Regions from separate parts of the Pseudomonas sp. App30 genome, predicted to be linked through region 3. Evidence: riboswitches for the same ligand, from Rfam matches in the RefSeq annotation. Region 3 holds a riboswitch; each other region holds the start of a gene.
What was found. Region 3 has a riboswitch for cobalamin ahead of RAM80_RS01220 (TonB-dependent receptor). Riboswitches for the same ligand answer to the same signal wherever they lie in the genome.

Region 1 (4,482 bases), 2.9 Mb from region 3:
ACACCCAGGCCGGCCGGGTGCTCGATCCAGTCGTCGAAGGCGAAGGGAAAGTCCGGGCCGAAGATGGTGATCGGCTTCTTGCCGTCGGCGGGGTGGCGGTTGTGCTGAGTCATGGTCGACCTTATGGGCGGCTACTGAGCGGATCTTTCAGTATAGGAAAGGGATGCCAGCCATTTTAGGGAGCGGTCGTGTCGTAATTAAGGCGCAGAGTGTCGTCGTAATGACGTGTTTCGCTGCAATATGACGAAACCCTTGATCAGACTGGTTGCCCGCGGTCGACCTTGCTGCTGAGAATGATCGACGTAGTGGTTTTTTCCACCCCGTCGACGCTGCCGATCTGATCGAGCAATTGATCCAGTTGCTCCGGCGAGTCGGTGCGCAGCCAGGCCACGTAGTCGAACTCGCCGCTCACCGCGCACAGCTGTTGCACCTGGCCCATGGCGCTGAGGCGGCGCACCACTTCCTTGCCCGAGCGCGGCTGCACGGTGATGCCCACGTAGGCCTGCAGGCCGCCGTCGGCCAGGCGCTGGCCCAGGCGCACGCCGTAGCCGGTGATGACCTTGCCTTTCTCCAGGCGCGCCAGGCGCGAGGTCACCGTGGTGCGGGCGATGCCCAGCTGGCGAGCGAGCACGGCCACGCTTTCGCGGGCGTTGATCTGCAGGGCGGCGATCAGCTTGCGGTCGATTTCGTCGAGGGGGAGGGTGCGCAGGTCGGTCATGTTGTAGTGGCGGATATGCCATCCATACTGGCTTGAATGACGCCCTAATCGGCTCATTTTGTGAGCCGATTAAGTCAGCTAATCGGCTCACTGTCCAGATTGCACTCCGTAGCCGCTGCCGGCAGGCTGCGCTGGCCATGTCGTACGCTGGAGAGCTTGCGTCGAGGCTTAGGGCCGGCGCAGCCTGCGGCAGCGGCTACGGGGAGGTAGCCGGGCGAGACTGCAGGCATAAAAAAACCGCGCCGGAGCGCGGTTCTCTTCGAGCAGCGTGGATCAGGCGTGGGCAAAGCGCGCCTTGGGTTGCAGCAACCGCTCCGCCACCGGCCCGAACACCAGGCCGACGGTGGTCCACAGCACCAGCTGGATGCCCAGCGACGAGGTGCGGAATTTCCACAGCACGTCGGCCGAGAAGTTCGCCGGCACTTCGTTGATGGTGGGGAACAGCGCACCGGCCACGGCCATGATCACCAGGTACAGGGCCACGCCGGCGATGGCGCCAGCCCACACGCCAGAGGTGGCGATGACCTTGCGCGCGGCGTTGACGGCGATGACCGCGGCCACCACCGATACCAGCAGCATCATGAAGAACACCTGGGTGCGCAGCCCGATGGTGTCGGGGTTGCCTACCGACGGCGGGTTGGCCGGGTATTTGATTTCCGGCACCAGGATCAGCACCACGAAGGCCGCCAGGGCCAGCAGCGCCGACAGGCCACGCGGGCCGACCTTGCCGATGCGGCCCAGCGAGTAGGCGAACACCAGGGCGAAGATGCCGCCCAGGGAAACGCTGTAGGCCACCACGCCGGTCAGCAGGCCGAAGGTGCTCTGCACCTCGCGGCTGACCAGCTCGGGTTCCTCGGCGTCGCCGTGCATGTGCGCCATGCCTTCTTCGAAGGCGATGGCACGGTCAACCTGGGGTTCACCGAATATTTTTGCAAAACCGAAGGCGAGGATGCCGGCCAACAGACCGACGAGCATGCCCCTGACGAGTAAACGACCAGTCATGTGAAACACCTCGAAGGGATCAGTGGCAGGGGAAGCCCAGCAGGTGGCGACCGTCGTGCACGAACTCGTGGACGTACATGCCCTTGAACAGCGCGGTGGCACCTTGTTCTGCGCCAACGAAGTAGATTGCCAGCATCAGCAGCAGGCCGCCGAAAATCGCCCACGGCAGGATTTCGCTCAGGGGAATGGTCGGGATCGAGATGTCGGTTTGCGAAGTAGTGCTATAGGCCATGATTACCTCAGGGATTACGCGTCCCGGTTACGGTGGATAGGTCGAAAAAAGGTCTGGCTTACGGCAAGGTGCCGACTACAGTGGCGCGACCGCGGCGGTTTTTGACCGTCTTCTTTTTTCGAAACACATTGATACAGCCGGGTAAGTGTACCTCTTTGCCCGATGAACGTCGTGAAGATTGGCCGCGCGAGGCAGGCCTGAGCGGCTACGCTTGGCTTGCAGGTTCCACATGGGGCGCAGCCATGCAAGGCGCAAACAGGTTCCAGGCGCTGGACAGCTTTCGCGGCCTGTTCGCGCTGGCGGTGGTGACGTACCACATCGGCTTGCCGGGCAGCTTCACCGAGCTGGCGTTTTTCCGCAACGCCGACCTGTTCGTGGAGTTTTTCTTCGTGCTTAGCGGCTTTGTGCTGGCCCACGCCTACGGCAGCAAGGAGCGCGTGGACTTCAGCCGTTTCTTCATCACGCGCTCGTTGCGCCTGTTCCCGCTGCACTGGGTGATGCTGCTAGTGTTCATTGCGCTGGAGGTGGGCAAGGCGATTGCCTGGCGCAAGGGGCTCGCGTTCAACTCGAAGCCGTTCAGCGGGGCCACCGCGCTCTCGGAAATACTGCCCAACGCCCTGCTGGTCCAGTCGTGGACCGGCTTTACCGAAGCGCTGTCGTTCAACTATCCGGCCTGGAGCATCAGCGTCGAGTACTACATGTACATGGTGTTCCTGGCGGCGTTGTTGCTGCGTGGCAGCGCGCGGCTGTGGGGCTGGGCAGCCATCGCCGCGCTGGCCGCACTGGCGCTGTACCTGGAACTGGGCGGGCTGACGCCAAAGGCCCTGCGTGGGCTGTTGTGCTTCTTCGGAGGGGCGTTGGCCTACATGGCCTACCGCCGGCTGAGCACGCGGATCCGCGCCGGTTTCGCCTGCTTCACCGGCCTTGAGCTGCTGTCCGTGGCCTTGGTGGTGGCGTTACTCATCTCCAGCCTGGACAACAAAATGCCGCTGGCCCGCGTGCTGTTCTGCGCGGTGGTGGTTGTCTATGCGTTTGACGGTGGTGCCGTTTCCCGACTGTTGCAGGGCCGGGTCTTTCATTTGATCGGCAAGGTTTCCTACTCCATCTACATGACCCACGCGGCAGTGTGGTTCTGCGTGGTGTCCTGCTTCATGGTGCTGCAGAAGCTCACCGGCACGCCGTTCGCACCGTCCATTGGCCCCAAGCGCTACGTGGACACCGGCAGCGTGTTGCTCAACAACCTGCTGGCAGTGGCGGTGCTGCTGATGGTGGTAGGGCTGGCCATGCTCACCTATCGCTACGTGGAGCTGAAGGGCCAGCAACTGGGCGCTCGGTTGGCGCAGCGGGCCCCCAGCAAGGGCGCTACCGAGGTGGGCGTGCAGGAACGAGGAGCATGATATTCAATCAACAGGTTTCAGGAGCGCCATGAACATACTCGTCACGGGGGCCACCGGCTTCCTCGGCCAGGCGGTCTGCGAGGCCTTGGCAGCGCAGCACGACAACCAGGTGCTGGGCACCAGCCGTTCGGCGGGCGCAGGGCCCGTGCCGCTGGTTGCCGTGGGTGATATCGCCGCTGCAACCGACTGGTCCGGCGCCTTGCAGGGCATCGAGGTGGTGGTGCACATCGCCGCGCGCCTCAACTTGCAGGGCGACACCAGTCCCGACCCGTTGGCCGAATACCGCCGCACCAACCTCGAAGGCACCCTGGCCCTGGCGCGCCAGGCGCTGGCAGCCGGCGTGCGAAGGCTGATCTTCATCAGTTCGGTAGGGGTCAATGGCTCCTTCACCACCGGCACGCCCTTTGACGAAACCTCGGTACCGGTGCCGGACGGCGACTACGCCATTTCCAAGTTCGAAGCCGAGGAGGGCCTGCGGGCGCTGGCGCAGGGCACGACCATGGACGTGGTCATCATCCGCCCGCCGCTGATCTACGCCGCCCACGCCCGGCGCAACTTCCCGCGGCTGTTGAAGCTGGTGGACTCCGGCCTGCCGCTGCCGTTCGCGGCGGTGGACAACCGCCGCAGCATGGTGGCCCTGGAGAACCTGGTGGACTTCATCGTGCTGTGCACCCGCCACCCGGCGGCGGGCAACCAGCTGTTCCTGATCTCCGATGGCGAGGACGCCTCCACGGCGCAGATCGTCCGCTACCTGGCGGCCAGCATGGGCCGCTCGCCCCGGCTGGTGCCGGTGCCCGATGGGCTGATGCGGTGGGGGGCCAGGCTGGCGGGCAAGCAGAACATGTACACCACCTTGTGCGCGTCGCTGCAGGTGGATTCGGGCAAGGCGCGGCGGTTGCTGGGGTGGGTGCCGCCGTTGACGCTGGAGCAGGCGCTGCACAAGACGGGCAGGGCGTATAAGCAGCTGGGCTGAAAAGCGTTGGCCTGAAACGCAAAAAGCCGCGCAGATGCGCGGCTTTTTCGTAGATGGTGGGCCCAGCAGGACTCGAACCTGCGACCAAGGGATTATGAGTCCCCTGCTCTAACCAACTGAGCTATAGGCCCCCAGTAGGTCGCGGATTATAACGACGGTT
Region 2 (4,482 bases), 1.9 Mb from region 3:
CGTAGTCCGGGGCGATGGCCTTGGCCACCAGTGCCGGGTTCTGCGGGCTGACACGGTTGTCGATGTGCTGGCCGTAGTAGCTGAACGGCCAGCCATAGAAGCCGCCGTCCTTCACCGAGGTGATGTAGTCAGGCACCAGGTCGCTGCCGATCTCGTCGCGTTCGTTGACTGAGGTCCACAACTGCCCGGTCTGCGGCTCGAAGCCCATGCCGTTGGGGTTGCGCAGGCCGGAGGCGTAGATGCGGTGCTCGCCGCTGGCGCGGTCCACCTCCCAGATCGCCGCGCGGCCTTCTTCCTTGTCCAGGCCGTTCTCGCCGACGTTGCTGTTGGAGCCCACGGTGACGTACAGCTTGTTGCCCGAGGGGCTGGCGATGACGTTCTTGGTCCAGTGGTGGTTGAGCGGCCCGCCCGGCAGGTCCGTCACCTTGGTGCCCTGGCCGCTGATGGCGGTGGCGCCGGTGTCGTAATGGAAGCGCAGCAGGGCATCGGTGTCGGCCACGTACAGGTCGCTGCCCACCAGGGTCATGCCGAACGGCGAGTTGAGGTTGGCGATGAACACCGTACGGGTGTCGGCCACGCCGTCGCCGTCGGTGTCGCGCAGCAGAGTGATGCGGTTGGCGCTGGGCACCCCCGCGCCGGCCTTGCCCATGACCTTCTTCATCACCCAGCCCTTGATGCCCTTGGCGTCCTCGGGCTTGGGCGGCGCGTTGGTCTCGGCCACCAGCACGTCGCCGTTGGGCAGCACGTACAGCCAGCGCGGGTGGTCCAGGCCCTCGGCGAAGGCGGCCACCTGGGTGCCCTTGGCCGGTTGGGGTTTCTCGCCGTCGGGCCAGCCGATGGCGTCGGCGATGTTCACCGTGGGGATCAGTGTCTTGTTCGGTGCTGGCAGCTGCGGGTGCGGGCCGGTGCCGTCGGCCACCTTCAGGGTCGAGGACTCGCCGCAGGCCAGCAGCGTGCTGGAGGCGAGGATGATCAGGGCCAGGCGGGTCTTGTGCATTGTAATTGCTCGCTGAGGCGGAGGTATGTGCTGTAGAGGGGCGGGGTAGGGCAGTGGTTCCAATAAAACCCTGTGACGCGGCCTTTGGCCGCTGCTACGGGGAGTTCCGTAGCAGCGGCCGAAGGCCGCGTCCACAGGCGCTGCGGTGCAATAGCCAGGCCGCGTCAGGGCCGGACGCCGCCTGGCGGCAGCTGCTACAGGGGAGGTATGGCGAGCTTTAATTGACCTCCCACCCCCAACCCTCTAACCTTCCCGGCGTGTTTCAGGTGCCCTGCAGCCCCACGGCTGGCAGGGTGAAACAGGGAAGCCGGTGAGCCGCCGCAGGCGTGCGAGCCCGGCGCTGCCCCCGCAACGGTAAATGAGTCAAGGTCGCGCATGGCGCCACTGGGCCGAATTGGCTCGGGAAGGCGCGTGGCCCCGGGTGTGCATGCCCCCGCTCATGAGTCCGGAGACCGGCCTGGAACCCTTCTTGGCAAGCCGCTGGCTTGCCGGTCCCCTTTTGTTCTGTCGCGCGGGTGAGAGCGGCATTGACGAGTCTGTGCTGCGTCCGTCCGGGCGGCGGCTTTTCGTCGATGTCGCCTGTGTGCAGGTGTAGCGGAGAGCTGCGATGAGTGAATTCCAGGAACGTGAACAACGCCATCTGGCGCGCATGTTGCGCAAGAAGGCGATCATTGACGAGCGCATTGCCAATGCGCCCAACGAATGCGGGCTGCTGCTGGTGCTGAGCGGCAACGGCAAGGGCAAGAGCAGCTCGGCCTTCGGCATGCTCGCGCGCGCCATGGGCCACGGCATGCAGTGCGGCGTGGTGCAGTTCATCAAGGGCCGTAACGCCACCGGCGAAGAGTTGTTCTTCCGCCGCTTCCCCGAGCAGGTGCGCTACCACGTGATGGGCGAGGGCTTTACCTGGGAAACCCAGGACCGCCAGCGTGACATCGCCGCCGCCCAGGCCGCCTGGGAAGTGTCCCGTGGCCTGTTGCAGGATGAGAGCATCGGCCTGGTGATTCTCGATGAACTGAACATCGCCCTCAAGCACGGCTACCTGGACCTCGACCAGGTGCTGGCCGACCTGCAGGCGCGTCCCGCCATGCAGCACGTGGTGGTCACCGGCCGTGGCGCCAAGGACGAGATGGTCGAACTGGCCGACACCGTCACCGAGATGGGCATGCTCAAGCACGCCTTCCAGGCCGGCATTCGTGCCCAGAAGGGCATCGAGCTATGACCCAGCCGCGTCATTGCCCGGCGGTGCTGATCGCAGCACCCGCTTCTGGCCAGGGCAAGACCACCGTCACCGCCGCCCTGGCGCGCCTGCACCGCAACCAGGGGCGCAAGGTGCGGGTGTTCAAGTGCGGGCCGGATTTCCTCGACCCCATGATCCTGGAACGGGCCAGTGGCGCGCCGGTGTACCAGCTCGACCTGTGGATGGTGGGCGCCGAGGAAAGCCGGCGCCTGCTGTGGGAAGCGGCGGCCGAGGCCGACCTGATCCTGATCGAGGGCGTGATGGGCCTGTTCGACGGCACCCCCAGCAGCGCCGACCTGGCGCGGCACTTCGGCGTGCCGGTGCTGGGCGTGATCGACGGCACCGCCATGGCCCAGACCTTCGGCGCCCTGGCCCTGGGCCTGGCGCGCTACCAGCCGGACCTGCCGTTCGCCGGCGTGCTGGCCAACCGCGTCGGCACCCTGCGCCACGCGCAACTGCTTGAAGGCAGCCTCACCGAAGGCCTGCGCTGGTACGGCGCGTTGTCTCGCGAGACCGGCATCGAACTGCCCAGCCGCCATTTGGGCCTGGTGCAGGCCAGCGAGCTGAACGACCTGGACCTGCGCCTGGACGCGGCCGCCAATGCCCTGGCGGCAAGCTGCGAAGTCGCGCTGCCACCGCCGGTGACCTTCGCTGCGCCCACCCCGGTGCCGTGCGAACCGCTGCTGGCCGGCGTGCGCATTGCCGTCGCCCGTGACGAGGCCTTCGCCTTCACCTACGGCGCCAGCCTCGACCTGCTGCGCGCCATGGGCGCCGAGCTGAGCTTCTTCTCGCCGGTGCATGACCAGCAGCTGCCGCCCTGCGACAGCCTGTACCTGCCCGGTGGCTACCCGGAACTGCACCACCACACCCTGGCCGCCAACGCACCGATGCTGGCGGCGATTCGCGGCCACCACGCCGAAGGCAAGCCACTGCTGGCCGAATGTGGCGGCATGCTCTACCTGCTGGACGCCCTGACCGACGTTGACGGCCAGCGCGCCGAGCTGCTGGGCCTGCTAGCTGGCGAAGCGGTGATGCAAAAGCGCCTGGCGGCCCTGGCCCTGCAAGCCGTGGAGCTGCCCGAAGGCACCCTGCGCGGCCACACCTACCACCATTCGCTGACCAGCACCGCGCTTGAGCCCATCGCCCGTGGCCTCAGCCCCAACGGTGGCCGCGGCGCCGAGGCGGTGTACCGTGATGGCCGCCTCACGGCGTCGTACGTGCACTTCTATTTCCCGTCCAACCCGGCGGCCGTCGCCGCCCTGTTCTGCCCCAAAGGGGCCTCGCACATTTGATGACTGACAACGCCTACACCCCCGCCGAGCGCGCGGCCATCTACCGAGCCATCGGTGAGCGCCGCGACATGCGCCACTTCGCCGGCGGCGACGTCGCCCCGCAACTGCTGGCGCGCCTGCTGCACGCTGCGCACCAGGCGCCCAGCGTCGGCCTGATGCAGCCCTGGCGCTTCATCCGCATCAGCGACCGCGCCCTGCGCGAGCGTATCCAGGCGGTGGTGGAGGACGAGCGGGTGCGCACCGCCGAGGCCCTGGGCGAGCGCTCGGACGAGTTCATGAAGCTCAAGGTGGAAGGCATCAACGACTGCGCCGAGGTGCTGGTGGCGGCGCTGATGGACGACCGCGAGCGCTACATCTTCGGCCGCCGTACCTTGCCGGAGATGGACCTGGCGTCGCTGTCCTGCGCTATCCAGAACCTGTGGCTGGCGGCGCGTGCCGAAGGCCTGGGCATGGGCTGGGTGTCGCTGTTCGACCCCCAGGCCCTGGCCGACCTGCTGGGGCTGCCCGCCGGCGCCAAGCCCATGGCCGTGCTGTGCCTGGGCCCGGTGACCGAATTCTACCCATCGCCCATGCTGGTGATGGAAGGCTGGGCCGAGGCCAAGCCGTTGAGCGAGATGCTGTATGAGAACCACTGGGGGGTTAAGCCATGAGCATCGCCCTGGTCACCGTTGCCGGCGTGGCGCTGGATGCCCTGCTTGGCGAGCCGAAGAGCCGTCACCCGCTGGTAGCCTTCGGGCGCCTGGCCGACCGCCTGGAGCGCCGTTTCAACGGCGGCGGCCGTGGCTGGCGCAGCCACGGCGTGACGGCCTGGTTCCTGGCCGTCATCCCCTTGACCCTGCTGGCCACGCTGCTGTCCTGGCTGCCATACGTGGGCACCCTGGTGGAAATCCTGGCGCTGTACTGCGCCCTGGGCCTGCGCAGCCTCGGTGAGCACGTGGCGCCCGTGGCCCAGGCCC
Region 3 (4,482 bases):
CTTGTCGCGGATGTAGAAATCCTCGCGGTTGCTGCGCTGCTGCATGCCATAGGTGGGCACGCGGGACAGGGACGACATGGCAGCAACCTCGAAAGCCGGAAAGACGCCGCCAGTCTAAAGCGCGGCGCGGCGGCTGTCAGCGCTGGCCGATGCGCAATTGGAACTGGGCGACACCGTCGATGCCGGCGCTGACCTGGTCGCCGGGCTGCAAGGCGCCGACGCCGGCCGGGGTGCCGGTGAAGATCAGGTCGCCGGGCTGCAGCGCCACCGATTGCGACAGGTAGGCGATCACGTCAGGCACCGCCCAGATCTGGTCCGCCAGGTCACCGCGCTGGCGCTCCTCGCCGTTCACCGTGAGCCAGATGGCGCCGCTGGCCGGGTGGCCCAGGGTGCTGGCCGGGATCAGCGCGGTGCACGGCGCCGATTCGTCGAAGCCCTTGGCCCAGTCCCACGGCCGGCCCTGCTTCTTGGCCTGGGCCTGCAGGTCGCGGCGGGTCAGGTCCAGGCCCACGCCGTAGCCCCACACATGCGCCAGGGCCTGCTCGGGGGCGATGTCGACGCCGCCCTCGGCGATGGCCACCACCAGTTCCACCTCATGGTGCAGGTCGGCGGTCAGCGGCGGGTAGGCGATCACGCCCTCGGCCGGCACCACGGCGTCGGCGGGCTTGCAGAAGAAGAACGGTGGCTCGCGGTCCGGATCATGGCCCATTTCCCGCGCGTGCTCGGAATAGTTGCGGCCCACGCAGAACACCCGGCGCACGGGGAAACGGCGGCTGTCGCCGGCAATGGCGACGCTGGCGGCGGGCGGTGGGGCAATCACGTACTCGGTCATGGAGGGGCTCCTGATGGCAAAGGCAGACCTGCAGTGTGCCCGCCGGCAGCGGTGCCTGGCTTGGACAGCGCCGCGCGGATTATGGACAGCGCAACGCAATGGCGCATACTTTCCCTGTAGCGTCACCACAAGGAGTACCCATGAGCGATCACGACGACAACGTCATTCCCCTGCGCCGCACCAAGGTGTTCGAGGACGACGGCAGCGAACCGGCACTGCTCGACGAGGTCATGCGCCGGCTGATGGTGCAGACCTTCGCCGGCACCGACATCGACTGCGCCGCCATCCACACCCAGGGCCAGTACCGCCAGGCCCTGGCGTACATGATCCAGGGCATCCTCAACGGCCCCAACCCCGGCGACAACCTGCTGGCCTTTGCCCTCAAGACCATTCACATGTCCGGCGAGGAATTCGCCAAGCTCGACGGCTACGGCCCCAAGCTGTGCGCCCAGGCCCTGCTGGACATGGGCAACGGTGTGCCCGGCTCGGTGGAGAAGATGCAGCGGGTGCGGCGCATCCTGCGCAGCGGCCTGCACCCGGTGGGCCCGGACGATACCCCTTCCGAGCCCTGAGCGGCGTTACTCGGCGCTGGCCGCGGCGCGGTCGGCGCGCCACTGCGCCAAGGTGGCGTTGGCCTGTTGCAGCTGTTGCTCCAGGCGCGCCTCGCGCAGCACCTGGGCCTTGCTGGCCTTAGCCTGGGCCGCCTGCTCCTGGCGCAGCACCTCGATCTGCTGGGCCTGGGCCTCGCGCGCGCCCAACGCCTGAGCCAATTGCGTGGCCAGGGCCGTGGCCTCGGCGGCCTTGTCGGCCAGGGCCTGGGTGGCGGTGTCCTGATCCTTGCGCGCCTGGCGTGCCTCCACCAGCATGCGTTCGTTGTCGCGGTTCAGGCGCATCAACTCGTCCTGCTTGACGATCAGGCTCTGCTGCAACTGCCGCACTTCCACCTGCACCTGCTGCACCTGGCTTTCGTGGCGGCGCTGGTCCTGGTCGCGCTGCTCCTTCACCGCCTGGCGGTAGTGCTCCAGGGCGTCGCGGGCGTGCTGGTGCTTGTCTTCCAGCGAGCGGATGTGTTCGTCCTTCTCCTGCACGCGCAGTTGTAGGTCGCTGCATTCCTGGCCCAACCGCGCGTTGCGGGTGTGCTCGGCCTGCAACGAGGTGCGGCAGGTGGCCAGCTGCTCCGACTCACTGGCCAGGGCCTCGGCCTGGATCTCGAACTGCTGCAGCAACGCGGCGTGGGCCTTGGCGGCTTCGGCCAGGTCGGCTTCGAGCACGGCTTTCTGCAGGTCGAAACGCGCCTGGGCCTGCTGCACGTACTCGTCGCCCTCCTCTTTCAGGCGCAAAGCCAGGCGGCCTACCAGTTCGCCCAGCTCCTGGGTCAGGTGCTCGCGCGGGGCCTGGCGGCGCTGGTCGGTTTCTTCCAGCTCCTTGAGATAGCGGTGAATGGTGGTCTTCGAACCGGTGTTGCCCAACGCCACGCGCACGGCGTCGATGGTGGGGTTCTCGCCCCGCGCCAGCAGCGCCTCACGCGCCTTTTGCACCACTGCCTTGTTGATCCCACCCCGTGCCATGCCTGCTCCTTTGAAGTGTACTGCGGTATGTATTCTGTAATGGCGCGCAATATACCCCATTGGCGCGACGCTGCGTAGCCGCTGCCGCAGGCTGCGCTGGCCTTTTCATGCACTGGAGATATTCAGTGTTCATGCCGGCCAGCGCAGCCTTCGGCAGCGGCTACAGGATTGTATCGAGGCGCAGACATTGACCTGGATCCACATCAGTGGTCGAATGCGCGCCAGTTTCAGGTGCCCTCAGCCGCCGTGCTCAGGGTGAAACGGGAAGCCGGTGCGTCACTTTGGTGATCAGTCCGGCGCTGCCCCCGCAACGGTAAGCGAGCGAACGCGTCAACAGGCCACTGTGCATCGTGCATGGGAAGGCGGCGCGTTCATGCCCCTCGCAAGCCCGGAGACCGGCCTGCAAACGCTTCAATTGGCAACCCGCGGTGGGCGGGCGCAGGCCGGTTTCCGTGGGCGTTTGCGCCCGCGATTTGCCATGCGTGTCCCTCCGGGTTCATCTTTTCCTGACTGTAGTTGGAACAGCATGTCCCGCACTTCCCTGCTTCACCGCCTGGCCCCGTGCCTGGCCTTGTCCTTGCCCGTGCACGCCGCCGATGAGCTGGCGCTGCCGGCCACCACCATCAGCGAACGCGCCGACACCGCGCTGGCCACCCCTGGCACCGCAGGCTCGCGCCTGAACCTGACGCCGCTGCAAACCCCGGCCAGTATCAGCAGCCTCGACGAAGACGCCATCGACCAGCGCAACAACCTCACGGTGCAGGAAGCCGCCACCCGTGCGCCCGGCATCACCAGCATCGCCGCGCCGGGCAACGGCAATACGGCGCTGTCGGCGCGCGGCTTCAGCGGCCACGAGTCAGTGATGACCCTATTCGACGGCGCGCGCCTGTACACCGGCGCCGGCACCCAGACCTTCCCGGTGGACCCGTGGATGGTGGAGCGCATCGACGTGATCCGCGGCCCGGCCTCGGTGCTGAACGGCGAAGGTGCCACCGGCGCGGTGATCAACGTGATCCCCAAGAAGCCCTTCGAGGGCGCCATCAGCAACCACCTGCGCGTGGGCTACGGCAGCGACGACCGCCAGCAGACCGCGTTCGACAGCGGCGGCTCGCTGGGCGAGCGCCTCAGCTACCGGCTGACCCTGGACCAGCAAAGCAGCAATGGCTGGGTAGACCGTGGCCAGTCCTCAAGCCTGGCCTTCAGCGGCGCCCTGCGCTGGCAAGCCAGCGACGACCTGAGTTTCACCCTGGCCCATGAGCAGGGCGACAGCCGCCCCATGAGCTACCTGGGCACGCCGCTGATCGACGGCCACTACCACGACAGCCTGCGCGACAAGAACTACAACGTGCGCAACGCCGTGCAGCACTACGACGACCAATGGACCCGGCTGACCAGCGACTGGTCCCTGAGCGATGCCATCAGCGCCAGCAACGAGCTGTACTACATCAAGAGCCGCCGCCACTGGCGCAACGCCGAAAGCTACAGCTGGGACAGCAGCCAGGGCCAGCTGCTGCGAGGCAGCTACCTGGAAATCAAGCACCACGAAGAACAGTTGGGCGACCGCCAGACCTTCACCTTCGACCACCGCCTGTTCGGCCTGGCCAGCAAGACCGTGGTGGGCGCCGAGTACAACCGCATCCGCTTCGGCCTGGCCAACAACTCGCCCTACACCGATGTCGGTGGCGACTACGTAGACCCCTGGGCGCCGGCGCCGGGCTGGTTCCACAGCCAGTCGCCGTTCCAGGCCCTCAGCCAGAGCACCACCCAGACCTTCGCGCTGTTCGCCGAGAACCGCCTGCAGCTGTCCGAGCGCTGGGCGCTGGTGACCGGCGTGCGCCGCGACCAGAACCACATCCAGCGTGACGACGCGCGCACCAGCACCCGCAGCGACGTCAATCTGGACGGCGGCAACTGGCGCGCCGGGCTGGTGTTCGCGGTCACCGACCAACTGTCGCTATACGGCCAGTACAGCACCAGCCAGGACGGCGTCAGCGACCTGGTCACCCTCAACCCCACCCAGCAGCAGATGGACCTGGCCCGGGCAAAACAGACCGAGGTGGGCCTCAAGCAGCAGTTCTGGGA
Region 4 (4,482 bases), 1.2 Mb from region 3:
AGCCTGCACCTGGCTCAGGCAGCCGGCCTCCTTGAGGCTGGCCACGGCCATGGGCAGCGGGTTCAGGCCGGCCGCCAGCAGGCGCTGGCAGAACACGTCGACGAAACCGGTGTTGGCCGCCTGCAGGTGCGAGCGGTAGAAAATCAGCGGCACCACGGCCTGGCCGGGTTGCCAGTCGGCCTGCCACTGGGCCAGGCTGGCATCATGGTGGGCCGGATGATAGATGGCGGTGCGCGGCAGCGCCTGGGGTTCTGCCCAAGCGTAGTCGCGACCGAGAAACTGGCTGGCCAGGCAGTTGAACAACGACAACGCGTTGCCCATGCCGCCCTGGCGCAGGAAGTGCCACAGGCGTTCGCCCACCTCGCGGCCCACGGTGCCCAGGTCACTGAGCTCGGGGTCGGGGCGGTCGTCGCCGGGCACCAGGATCAGTTGCACGCCGCGTTCCGCCAGCGCCACCAGCTGCTCGACGCCGTAGCGCCAGTAGCCGATGCCGCCGTGCAGGGAAATCAGGATGACCTTGGCGTGGCGCAACACCTCGTCCACGTACAGGTCCACGGAGGCGTGGTTCTGTACCTGCATGGGGTTGGCCAGGCGCAGGCTGGGGAAGTCGTCCGGCAGTTGCCGGGCGGCCTCGGCCAGCAGCGCCAGGTGCGAGTCACCGCTGCAGAGAATCACCAGCTCGGCCGGTGTCTGGCCCAGGTCGGCGATGCTGTCGTCCGGCACGAAACCGCCGGGCTGGGTTCTCAGCAGGTGCATGGCTTAACCGTTCAGGGCAGCGCGCAGCTGGCTTTCCAGCAGGGCCGCGTCCAGCTCCTGGCCGATCAGCACCAGGCGCGTGCTACGCGCTTCTTCGGCGCGCCAGGCGCGGTCGAAGTGCTTGTCGAAACGGGTGCCCACGCCCTGGATCAGCAGGCGCATCGGCTTGCCCGGAATGGCCGCGAAGCCCTTGACCCGCAGGATGCCGTGCTTGACCACCAGGGTGGTCAGGGCGTCGAGCAGCTGGGCTTCCGGCGCTTCGGGCAGCTCGATGGAGATGGAGTCGAAGGCATCGTGGTCGTGGTCGTCGTGATCATCGTCGTCGTGGTGATGATCGTGGTGGGTCAGGCGGCCGTCGATGTGCTCTTCCGACTCGGCGCCCAGGCCCAGCAGCACGTCCAGCGGCAGGCGGCCGCTGCTGGCTTCGATGACCTTGACCGCCGGCGGCAGTTCCTCGGCCACTTCGCGGCGCACGGCGGCCAGGGCCTCGGGCTCGATCAGGTCGGCCTTGTTGAGGATCACCAGGTCGGCGCTGGCCAGTTGGTCGGCGAACAGCTCGTGCAGCGGCGATTCGTGGTCCAGGTTGGGGTCCAGCTTGCGCTGGGCGTCGACCTGGTCCGGGAAGGCGGCGAAGGTGCCGGCGGCCACGGCCGGGCTGTCGACCACGGTGATCACCGCGTCGACGGTGCAGGCGCTGCGGATTTCCGGCCACTGGAAGGCTTGCACCAGCGGTTTTGGCAGGGCCAGGCCGCTGGTCTCGATGAGGATGTGGTCGAGGTCGCCACGGCGGGCCACCAGTTCGCGCATCACCGGGAAGAATTCTTCCTGCACGGTGCAGCACAGGCAGCCGTTGGCCAGTTCGTAGACGCGGCCGGTGGCCTCTTCCTCGGTGCAGCCGATGGTGCACTGCTTGAGGATTTCGCCGTCGATGCCAAGCTCGCCGAACTCGTTGACGATGACCGCGATGCGGCGGCCCTGGGCGTTGTCCAGCATGTGGCGCAGCAAGGTAGTCTTGCCCGAGCCCAGGAAGCCGGTGACGATGGTGACGGGAAGCTTGGCCAGTGTTTTCATCGGATGCCCTTGGCAATATGGCGGGCAAACGGGACGAGAACCGCGGGTGCCGGGCACGCGGGTGCATTCGCCACCGGATCACCCCGCCCGGTTGTAGTGGAAGTCTGTCGAGGCAGGTCTCCTGGCTTGCGGCGTGGGCTAGAAAGCCGACCCTGGCGCCTTCCCGCGTGGAACGCAGTGGCATTGCCGGGGCGCGCACCGCTTACAGTTGCGGGGGCAGCTGCGGCTTGGACCGCATTCCCATCTTGGCTCCGCGTGGCGGAGAACCTCGAAGGTGCAAGGCTACGCAGTGTGGGGGGCAAGGTCAACATCGCCCCGTAGCCGCTACCTGCGGCAGCGGCTACGGGTATAGTGGTGGCTTGCAATGTGCGGACGCCTCCCATGCCTGACCTCTACGCCGGCTTCGGCTGCCAGCGCGGCTGCCCCGCCAGCGTGCTGGCCGACCTGCTCGACACCACCCTCGCCCACCACGGCCTGAGCCGCGGCGACGTGACGGGCGTGGCGAGCATTGACCTGAAGGCCGACGAGGCCGGGCTGCTGGAACTGGCGCAGGCGCTGGACGTGCCATTGACGCTTTTCAGCGCCGCGCAGCTCGCGCCTTTCGAGCCCCGGCTGACCCACCGCTCCGCCGTCGCCTTCAGCCACACCGGCTGCCACGGCGTGGCCGAAAGCGCCGCGCTGGCGCTGGCCGGGGCCGGCAGCCAGCTGCGCGTCAGCCGGCAAAAGAACGCCAAAGCCACCCTGGCGTTGGCACAAGCGGGCCCGATTCCCGGATAATCACCGCCTCGCACTTGAATTTCGCTCAAGCAGCATTCGTTTTCTTCAGGATTTGCACATGACCGTCTACTTCATCGGCGCCGGCCCCGGCGACCCGGAACTGATCACCGTCAAGGGCCAGCGGCTGATCCGCCAGTGCCCGGTGATAATCTACGCCGGCTCCCTGGTTCCCGCCGCCGTGCTCGAAGGCCACCAGGCCGAACAGGTGGTCAACAGCGCCGAGCTGCACCTGGAGCAGATCATCGACCTGCTGGCCGCCGCCCACGCCCGCGGCCAGAATGTGGCGCGGGTGCATTCGGGCGACCCGAGCCTGTATGGCGCCATCGGCGAGCAGATCCGTTGCCTGCGCGCACGCGGCATTCCCTTCGAAATCATCCCTGGCGTCACCGCCACTGCCGCCTGCGCAGCCCTGCTGGGCGCCGAGCTGACGCTGCCGGGGGTGTCGCAGACGGTGATCCTGACCCGATATGCCGACAAGTCGCCGATGCCTGAAGGCGAAGCCCTGCACGACCTGGCGCGCCACGGCGCGACCATGGCCATTCATTTGGGCGTGCAGCATTTGTCGAAAATCGTGCTGGAGTTGCTGCCCCACTATGGTGCCGACTGCCCCATCGCCGTGATCCACAAGGCCAGCTGGCCGGACCAGGACTGGGTCACCGGCAGCCTCGCGGACATTGAAGCCAAGGTAGCGGCGAAGGGTTTCCGCCGCACGGCGCTGATCCTCGTCGGGCGGGTGCTGGACACTGACTGTTTCGGCGAGTCGGCGCTCTACCGCGCCGGCCACGCGCACCTTTACAGACAACCCCTGTAGCAGCGGCAGCCCTGTGGGAGCTGGCTTGCCAGCGAGCTGTTGAGGCCCTAAAAGCTCGCTGGCAAGCCAGCTCCCACAGGTGGCCGCTGCTACGGAGAATTGAGCCAGGAGTTTTTATGCGCCGGATTGCCTGTTTGATTTATCCCGAGGTGATGAGCCTGGACGTCACCGGGCCGATGCAGGTGTTCGCCTCGGCCAACGAGGAGCTGGCGCGCCTGGGCCGGGCGCCCGCCTACACCCTGCTGATGCTGGGGGAACAGGCCGGCCCGGTGGCGACCTCGGCAGGTTTCAACCTGTATGCCGAGCAGCGCTACCACGACACCGACCCCGCCAGCCTCGACACCCTGCTGGTGCCCGGCGGGCGCGGCGAGGCGGCGCAATTCGCCAACCAGCCGCTGCTGGCCTGGCTCAGCCGCGCCGCCGCGCAGGTGCAACGCCTGGGCTCGGTGTGCTCCGGCGCGCTGATCCTGGCCCACGCCGGCCTGCTGGATGGCCACCGCGCCACCACCCATTGGGCCGACGTGGAAGCGCTCAAGGCCTTCCCGGCCATCGATGTACAGGGCGAACGCCTGCACACCTACAGCCGCGCCAGCCGCCAGCGCTTTACCTCGGCGCTGGCCCTGGTGGAAGACGACCTCGGCCGGCCTATCGCCCTGGCCGTGGCCCGGCGCCTGGTGATGTTCCTCAAGCGCCCCGGCGACCAGGCGCAGTTCAGCCCGCACCTGGCGCCCCAGGCCTGCCGCGCGCCGCGCCTGGGCGCGCTGCTGGAGTGGATACCCGGGCAGCTGGGCGGCGACCTGTCGCTGGAAGCCCTGGCGGCACGGGCGTGCATGGCCCCGCGCACCCTGTACCGGGTGTTCATGGCCGAACTGGGGGTCACCCCGGCGCGCTACGTCGAGCAGGTGCGCCTGGAATCAGCCCGCGCCCTGCTGCAAGGCGGCCAAGCCTCGGTGCAGAGCGTGGCGCGGCTGTGCGGCTTCGGCCACCCCGAGAGCATGCGCCGCAGCTTTCACAAGGCCCTGGGCGTCAGCCCGCAGGATTACGCCGAGCGCTTCGGCGTGCAGGCA

Region 1: it holds a riboswitch for cobalamin, as region 3 does, so the genes downstream of both, RAM80_RS14575 (CbtB domain-containing protein) here and RAM80_RS01220 (TonB-dependent receptor) in region 3, are expected to answer to the same signal.
Region 2: it holds a riboswitch for cobalamin, as region 3 does, so the genes downstream of both, cobO (cob(I)yrinic acid a,c-diamide adenosyltransferase) here and RAM80_RS01220 (TonB-dependent receptor) in region 3, are expected to answer to the same signal.
Region 4: it holds a riboswitch for cobalamin, as region 3 does, so the genes downstream of both, cobW (cobalamin biosynthesis protein CobW) here and RAM80_RS01220 (TonB-dependent receptor) in region 3, are expected to answer to the same signal.

What each region holds. Positions count from the first base shown of each region.
Region 1 covers NZ_CP133165.1:3,126,530-3,131,011, reverse strand. Annotated here, with positions in the region: gene RAM80_RS14590 (flavin monoamine oxidase family protein) at 1-113, opposite strand, end outside; gene RAM80_RS14585 (Lrp/AsnC family transcriptional regulator) at 257-718, opposite strand; gene RAM80_RS14580 (CbtA family protein) at 992-1,720, opposite strand; gene RAM80_RS14575 (CbtB domain-containing protein) at 1,740-1,952, opposite strand; cobalamin riboswitch at 1,985-2,122, opposite strand; gene RAM80_RS14570 (acyltransferase family protein) at 2,195-3,349, shown strand; gene RAM80_RS14565 (NAD-dependent epimerase/dehydratase family protein) at 3,378-4,322, shown strand; tRNA gene RAM80_RS14560 (tRNA-Ile) at 4,377-4,453, opposite strand; gene RAM80_RS14555 (bifunctional diguanylate cyclase/phosphodiesterase) at 4,469-4,482, opposite strand, start outside.
Region 2 covers NZ_CP133165.1:2,198,470-2,202,951, reverse strand. Annotated here, with positions in the region: gene RAM80_RS10065 (PQQ-dependent sugar dehydrogenase) at 1-997, opposite strand, end outside; cobalamin riboswitch at 1,245-1,473, shown strand; gene cobO (cob(I)yrinic acid a,c-diamide adenosyltransferase) at 1,605-2,216, shown strand; gene RAM80_RS10055 (cobyrinate a,c-diamide synthase) at 2,213-3,526, shown strand; gene bluB (5,6-dimethylbenzimidazole synthase) at 3,526-4,176, shown strand; gene cbiB (adenosylcobinamide-phosphate synthase CbiB) at 4,173-4,482, shown strand, end outside.
Region 3 covers NZ_CP133165.1:266,217-270,698, forward strand. Annotated here, with positions in the region: gene RAM80_RS01200 (helix-turn-helix transcriptional regulator) at 1-78, opposite strand, end outside; gene RAM80_RS01205 (fumarylacetoacetate hydrolase family protein) at 137-832, opposite strand; gene RAM80_RS01210 (hypothetical protein) at 973-1,404, shown strand; gene RAM80_RS01215 (DNA-binding protein) at 1,411-2,400, opposite strand; cobalamin riboswitch at 2,613-2,819, shown strand; gene RAM80_RS01220 (TonB-dependent receptor) at 2,927-4,482, shown strand, end outside.
Region 4 covers NZ_CP133165.1:1,470,241-1,474,722, forward strand. Annotated here, with positions in the region: gene cobN (cobaltochelatase subunit CobN) at 1-756, opposite strand, end outside; gene cobW (cobalamin biosynthesis protein CobW) at 760-1,827, opposite strand; cobalamin riboswitch at 1,921-2,113, opposite strand; gene RAM80_RS06545 (cobalamin biosynthesis protein) at 2,209-2,604, shown strand; gene cobM (precorrin-4 C(11)-methyltransferase) at 2,663-3,415, shown strand; gene RAM80_RS06555 (GlxA family transcriptional regulator) at 3,532-4,482, shown strand, end outside.